Regions from separate parts of the Arthrobacter sp. AG367 genome, predicted to be linked through region 1. Evidence: riboswitches for the same ligand, from Rfam matches in the RefSeq annotation. Region 1 holds a riboswitch; each other region holds the start of a gene.
What was found. A riboswitch is a leader RNA that binds a small molecule or an ion and turns the genes downstream of it on or off. The one in region 1 is predicted to bind thiamine pyrophosphate.
Positions count from the first base shown of each region.

Region 1 (2,256 bases):
TGCGAACAGGGCGTTGCTGAGGGGGCCTCTGGATTCCGGGATTCTCATGGTGCTCCTTGGTCTGCCGCGCTGGTGACGGGAACGAACGCGGGACCGCCCATGGTGACTCCCATGCCCTGTCCTCCTCGAAACCCGCGAACCAATATAGTAAGCATGATTACTAATAAAAGCTAAGCAGGCTTCCTGTTGGCGGCAGGTCCCCCGGCGCCTAATCCCGCAGCGACGACCCCAGGATGTCGCGCAGCGCCTCAACCACAAGGTCATGGTCCTGCAGCTGCGGCAACCCGGAGACGGTCACCGTGGCCACGGCGCCCACGCCGGTGACGTAGATCGGAAAGGCGCCGCCATGGGCTGCATACCGGGATTGATCGAACCAGGCGTTGTCCTCGATCCGGCCGCCGCCCAGCCGGCCCCGCAGCCCCACCAAAAGTGACGGCACCTCGTACCGGGCGGCAGTGCGCTGCTTGGCGCGGATCCAGTGCCCGTTGTCCGGCGTGGCGCCCGGGAGCGCGACGTGGAACAGGACCTGCTCGCCCTTGGTGATGTCGATGGCGATGGGAAGGGACCGCTCCTTGCCCAGCTCCACCAGGAGCAGGCCCAGGTTCAACGCGTCATCCAGCGAAAAGCCGGGGAACTGGAGCTCCCGGACCTCCGCTTCGATGCGGGCGATCGACGCTTCCAGCGACCCCTCCAGCTGGGCGTCGGCGGAATCAGGATCGAATCCGGTCACATCCGGTGGAATGGCGCTCATGGCCCTCAATCTACCCCCGCCAGGTGTAAACTTGACCACGCCCGGAAGGGCAGTTCAAAAAGCCTTACCCATCCAAAAGCACCACTAATAACGACAGGGGAGCGCCGCCGTCGGACATCCTGGCACAAGCCGGGCACCGCAGGTGGGCGCTGAGAGTGCGGACAGCCGCAGACCCTCGAACCTGATCCGGTTAGTACCGGCGCAAGGGAGTCGAGTTCTCAAAGTGCCGCGGCTGCACGGCAACAGCCGTCAGCCGGGTCCACTTTCCCCTCCTGTTTCCCAGGAGGATCACATGAGTACTGCAGCAATCAAGAAGACCACCAGTAAGTCCTGGCGCGTCGTGGACATCGTGGTCGCCGCGCTGGTGGCCATCGCGGGCGGCGTCATTTTTTGGGCGTGGGACCAGGGAGCAGCCGCGCTTTCTGCCCCCATGAATGCCGCCTACCCGCCCCTGACCGGGCTGCTGGCGGGCGGCTGGATGATTCCCGGCGTGCTGGGAATGCTGATCATCCGCAAGCCCGGGGCCGCCCTGTTCTGTGAAACCGTGGCCGCCACCGGGGAACTCCTCATGGGTTCCCAGTACGGTGCCTCGGTCCTCTTCTCCGGCTTCATCCAGGGCCTCGGCGCGGAAATCATCTTCGCCATCTTCGTCTACCGCAAGTTCAACCTGCCCGTCTCCCTGCTGGCAGGCGCCGCGGCTGGATTCTTCTGCGGACTGAATGACTCATTCGCACCGTGGGGCTGGAACATCGCCTACTCCGGTGCGGACAAGCTGGCGTACATCGTGCTGACCACCCTCTCCGGCGCCATTCTCGCCGGCGCCCTGTCCTGGCTGGCCACCCGCGGCCTGGCGCGTACCGGCGTGCTGAGCTCCTTCGCTTCGCGCAAGGCCGCCACGGAGCCTGTCTTCTCCTGATGGCACCAGCCCAGCGTGACGGCGGCACCGTCCGCCCTGCCGCCGTCACAGCCCGGGGCTGGGGGTGGCGGCACGCCGGCAGGGCCAAGCCTGCCGTCCATGCGCTTGACCTGGACATCAGCCCGGGGGAGCGGGTGCTCCTGCTCGGCCCCTCGGGCGCCGGGAAGTCCACGCTCCTGCACGCGCTCGCAGGGGTGCTGGGGGACATCAACGACGACGGCGGCGAGGCGGGGGACGCCGACGAGTCGGGTTCGCTGCTGGTTGACGGCGCCGTGCCCCGCGCCCAGCGCGGGCGCGCCGGACTTATGCAGCAGGACCCCGAGACGCAGGTGGTCCTGTCGCGGGTGGGGGACGACGTCGCCTTCGGTGCCGAAAACCTTTCCGTCCCACGAGAAGCAATCTGGGCGCGCGTGCACGAGGCGCTCGCCGACGTCGGACTGTCCCACCTGCCGCTGGACCACCCGACGTCGGCCCTGTCCGGCGGGCAAAAGCAGCGCCTGGCGCTGGCCGGCATCCTGGCCATGCGCCCGGGCCTGATCCTCCTGGATGAGCCAACCGCCAACCTGGACCCGGACGGCGTGCTGGAGGT
Region 1 is NZ_VIVE01000002.1:121,940-124,195, forward strand. Features, by position in the region: gene FB478_RS07610 (iron-containing redox enzyme family protein) at 1-48, opposite strand, end outside; gene FB478_RS07615 (heme-degrading domain-containing protein) at 209-751, opposite strand; TPP riboswitch at 837-977, shown strand; gene FB478_RS07620 (ECF transporter S component) at 1,044-1,667, shown strand; gene FB478_RS07625 (ABC transporter ATP-binding protein) at 1,667-2,256, shown strand, end outside.

Region 2 (2,256 bases), on a different contig from region 1:
CTGCTCCGCGATATCAGGAAAGGTGGCGATGTTGATGAGGGTGGGCACGATCGGTACGCCCTGCTCCACGAACCGGGGCAGGTGGCGCGGCAGCAGCCCCGTGGCGTGCTCAATGCAGTCAATGCCGGCGTCCAGCATTTGGTCCAGGGTGTCTTCGGCGAAGCAATGTGCCGTGACCCGGGCACCTTCATCATGGGCAGCCTGCACAGCGTCACGCACGACGGCGGCAGGAAAGGAGGGCGCAAGGTCGCCGGCGCTCCGGTCGATCCAGTCGCCCACCAGTTTGACCCAGCCGTCGCCGTCGCGCGCTTGCTTCCGCACGGCCTCCACGAGCCCGTCGGGTTCGACCTCCGCCGCGAAGCCGCGCAGGTAGCGGCGTGTGCGGGCCACATGCCGTCCTGCACGGATCAGTACCGGGAAGTCCCGGCCGCCCTGCATCCAGCGGGTATCGGCAGGTGAGCCGGCGTCGCGGACCAGCAGGGTTCCGGCGTTGAGGTCAGCCAGCGCCTGCTCCCGGGCAATGGCGGGTTCCACCGGGCCGTCGGGACCCAGGCCGATGTGGCAGTGGGCGTCGACGAACCCCGGCAGCACCCAGCCGTCGAGTTCCCGCGCCGGAGGGGCAGCGGGCCGGCTGAACGTGAGCTTGCCGTCCACCGACCAGAGTCCATGGCGTACCCGGTCCGGTGCGGCCAGGACGGGTCCGCGAAAGTAGATGATGTCTGCCATCGGGCTTCCTTTCGATGCCCGGTCAGGCTAGCACCCGCAAATGTGACACCGCCCTTCCGGGGGCCTGTGGTAGCTTCTTCTCTGACCACACGGGAGCCCTTGCAGGGGCTGAGATCGGGCTGACGCAGCCTGCGACCGTTGAACCTGTCCGGGTAATGCCGGCGAAGGAAGTGAGTATTCCCTTGAGTACGCAAAACACCCAGTTGAACCCTGCCCACCTGCCGTCCACCGGGGGTTCCGGAGCCGGCTCCACGCCCCAGGTGAACCAGTCCGAAGTGACCCGGTCCCTGGCGTCGCATTCGCTGGCCTATATCGACGACGCCGGGTCCGGCATCCGGGTACCCGTCACGGAAATTGCCCTGGAGCCATCGCCCAACGGCCAGCCGAACGCACCGTTCCGGACCTACCGGACGGCGGGGCCGGGAAGCGACCCCGTCCGCGGCCTGGAGCCCTTCCGCGCGGAGTGGATCGTGGCGCGCGGAGACACCGAGGCCTACAGCGGCAGGGAACGCAACCTGCTCGACGACGGCCGCTCGGCCGTCCGCCGCGGCGCCGCCTCCGCGGAGTGGAAGGGCGCGCAGCCGGTGCCCCGCCGCGCCGTCGACGGCCGGACGGTGACCCAGATGCACTATGCCCGGCAGGGCGTCATCACGCAGGAGATGCGCTTCGTGGCGCTGCGCGAGAACTGCGATGTGGAACTGGTCCGGAGCGAACTGGCCGCCGGCCGCGCCATCATTCCGAACAACATCAACCATCCGGAGTCCGAACCGATGATCATCGGCAAGGCCTTCCTGGTGAAGATCAACGCCAACATCGGAAACTCGGCCGTGACGAGTTCCATCGCGGAGGAGGTGGACAAGCTCCAGTGGGCCACGCAATGGGGTGCCGACACCGTTATGGACCTGTCCACCGGCGACGACATCCACACCACGCGGGAATGGATCATCCGCAACTCCCCCGTCCCGATCGGCACCGTGCCGATCTACCAGGCCCTGGAGAAAGTCAACGGCGAGGCCAACGCGCTGACCTGGGAAATCTTCCGGGACACCGTCATTGAACAATGCGAGCAGGGCGTGGACTACATGACCATCCACGCCGGCGTGCTGCTTCGCTATGTCCCGCTGACCGCCAACCGGGTGACGGGCATTGTGTCCCGCGGCGGCTCCATCATGGCCGGCTGGTGCCTGGCCCACCACCAGGAGAACTTCCTCTACACGCACTTCGATGAGCTGTGCGGGATCTTCGCGAAGTACGACGTTGCCTTCTCCCTGGGCGACGGTTTGCGCCCCGGTTCGACGGCGGACGCCAACGACGCCGCCCAGTTCGCGGAACTGGACACGCTCGCCGAGCTCACCCAGCGCGCGTGGGAGTACGACGTGCAGGTCATGGTGGAGGGGCCCGGCCACGTTCCCTTCCACCTGGTCCGGGAAAACGTCGAGCGGCAGCAGGAACTCTGCAAGGGGGCCCCGTTTTACACCCTGGGCCCGCTGGTGACAGATGTTGCTCCGGGCTATGACCACATCACCTCAG
Region 2 is NZ_VIVE01000001.1:1,075,232-1,077,487, forward strand. Features, by position in the region: gene FB478_RS05055 (amidohydrolase family protein) at 1-726, opposite strand, end outside; TPP riboswitch at 806-913, shown strand; gene thiC (phosphomethylpyrimidine synthase ThiC) at 909-2,256, shown strand, end outside.
Region 2: another riboswitch for thiamine pyrophosphate. It lies ahead of thiC (phosphomethylpyrimidine synthase ThiC); the one in region 1 lies ahead of FB478_RS07620 (ECF transporter S component).

Region 3 (2,256 bases), on a different contig from region 1:
GGGGCCAGCGCGCTGGCCCGTGCCAGCACCCTGGAGTAGCCGTTCAGGTAGAGGGCATCCTGCGCCAGGTAGTAGGCAAAGTCCTTCTCCGGAAGGTCTCCGGACGCCAGGCCGTGGATGAAGTCCAGTGCGTAGATGTCCGCCAGGTCCTGTTGGGCTTCCGACCACAACCGGGCCGCGAAGCCGCCCTCCTCCAGGACCGGCCGCACGTGGTGGAAGTGGTGTACGGGGCCGTTCCCCTGGCCCACCTCCAATTGGCCGGAGTTCTCAAGTGCGCCGGCCAGCCAGGGCTTGACCGTTCGCAGTGATGCCTCCCAATTGCCCAAACGGGCCTGGACTGTTGCCATGGCAGAGGACAGGGAACAGCCCGTCCCGTGGCTGTTCCGCGTGGAAACCCGCTTCCCCTGCACTTCCACCACGTCCGGCCCCAGGAGGCCCGAAGTGTTGACCAGCGCATCCGGGCAGTCGAGGCCTGAAAGGTGGCCACCCTTGACCAGCACGGTGGCTCCGGTGGCTTCCGCCAGGCGCCTGCCCTGGTCCAGCGCGGTGTCCCAGTCCTTCGCCGGCTCCGTGCCCAGCAGCAGCGCGAGCTCGGGAAGGTTGGGGGTGATGAGGTGGGCAAGGGGCAGCAGTTCCCGGAGCGCGGCTTCGGCGGATTCCTTCAGCAGCCTGTCGCCGCTGGTGGCCACCATGACGGGGTCCAGGACCACGACGGCGGGACGGGCCTTTCCGAGCCACTGGCGGACAGTGCGGATCACCGACTCGTCGCCCAGCATGCCGATCTTGACGGCGTCGATGCTGATGTCGTCACTGACCGCGTCCAGCTGCTGGGCCAGGAAGCCGGCCGGCGGGACGTGGACGGACTGCACGCCCCGGGTGTTTTGCGCCGTGAGTGCCGTGATCGCGGCCATGCCGTATCCGCCATGGGCGGCAATGCTTTTGAGGTCCGCCTGGATCCCGGCCCCGCCGGACGGGTCGGAGCCTGCAATGGAGAGGACGCGCGGGACATCGCGGCCCCCAGGCAGCGCGGGGGCCACGCCGGACGCTGTGGGCAGGGGCATGGAGAGGGTCGAAGACAACAGACATCCCTTCGCCGGTACTAGCCGGACAGGTTCAACGGGTGTGGATCTCAGCCGGCCTTCTGCGCGGCACCCCGTGTCGGGTTCCAGAGTAGCCGCTGGGGCGTACCCGGCGGAAAGGTGACAGCACCCGCGCATGCAGGAAGTCCCCGCCCGTGGACTGTTCCCCCTGGATTCATGGGGGAACAGTCCGCACGACGGGGACTTCCTGGGTGGCGCGTTGGCTGCGCCCTGGCTTAGAGCTCCGAGGCGGGGACGCCGACGCCGAGGATGATCGGTTCCCCTGCCGGCTTGCCGGGCTCCGCCGCAGCGGGCTGTGCTTTGGCGGTGTCCGGGGCCTTGGCTGCGTGCGAGTGCCCCGCGCCTGTCGCCTGGACGTTCTCGTGGTGCTGGACAACGGTTTCATTTGCGGCACCCTGGGCACGGCTGGCAGCGCGGTGGCGCCGCGGCCTGCGTTGCCGGGACTGCTCCAGCGTGTGGTCGGAGTAGTCCTTTTCCGCCGGAGCTTCCACGGCGGCACGCGCCTCCGCTCCCCCGCCGGGCTGCTGTTCGGGCACCGACTGTTTGGGCGCTGACTGTTCGGCCGGCTTCACCGTGTCTGCGGCCTTGGCGGGCGCGTTCTCCACGGGGGAAGCCGGCTGGCCGAGGTGGGCAAAGGCTTCCGCGAGCCGGTCCAGCGTGAGGGCGGGCCTGGGATGCTGGTCCTCAGCGTGCTCCACGAAGGGAAGCGGGACTTCCTCGCCGCCGAAGGTCAGGACAGCTGCGGGGCGTGCCGGGCCATCGGCGTCGTGCTTCTCTTCAATAGGGGCCTGCGCAGGCTCGGCGGACGGTGCCTGCCGGGTGGCTGCCACCTCATCGTCATGCAGGTGGGCCGCATGGGCGGCAGCCGCGATGTTCGCCAGGGCAAGCCGGGTGGCCTCTGCCTTTGCGTGCCGCTCTGCGTCTGTGGGGTCCGGAAGGACGGTGTGGACGTGGACAGCAGGCGCCGGGGCAGCCTCGGGCTGCTGGCCGCCGCGTCCCCGCCGCCGTTTGCGCTCGGGACGGACTCCGGGCTGGCCGCCATCGGCCCGCTGCCCTTCGGGGCGGTGGGCTTCCCCGCGGGCTTCGGGGCGGCTGTCGGCGCGCTGGACGTGGTGCTCGGCCGCCACAATGTTGGCGCGGCGGTGCTCCACGGGAT
Region 3 is NZ_VIVE01000001.1:794,815-797,070, forward strand. Features, by position in the region: gene thiD (bifunctional hydroxymethylpyrimidine kinase/phosphomethylpyrimidine kinase) at 1-1,061, opposite strand, end outside; TPP riboswitch at 1,069-1,166, opposite strand; gene FB478_RS03670 (ribonuclease E/G) at 1,316-2,256, opposite strand, start outside.
Region 3: another riboswitch for thiamine pyrophosphate. It lies ahead of thiD (bifunctional hydroxymethylpyrimidine kinase/phosphomethylpyrimidine kinase); the one in region 1 lies ahead of FB478_RS07620 (ECF transporter S component).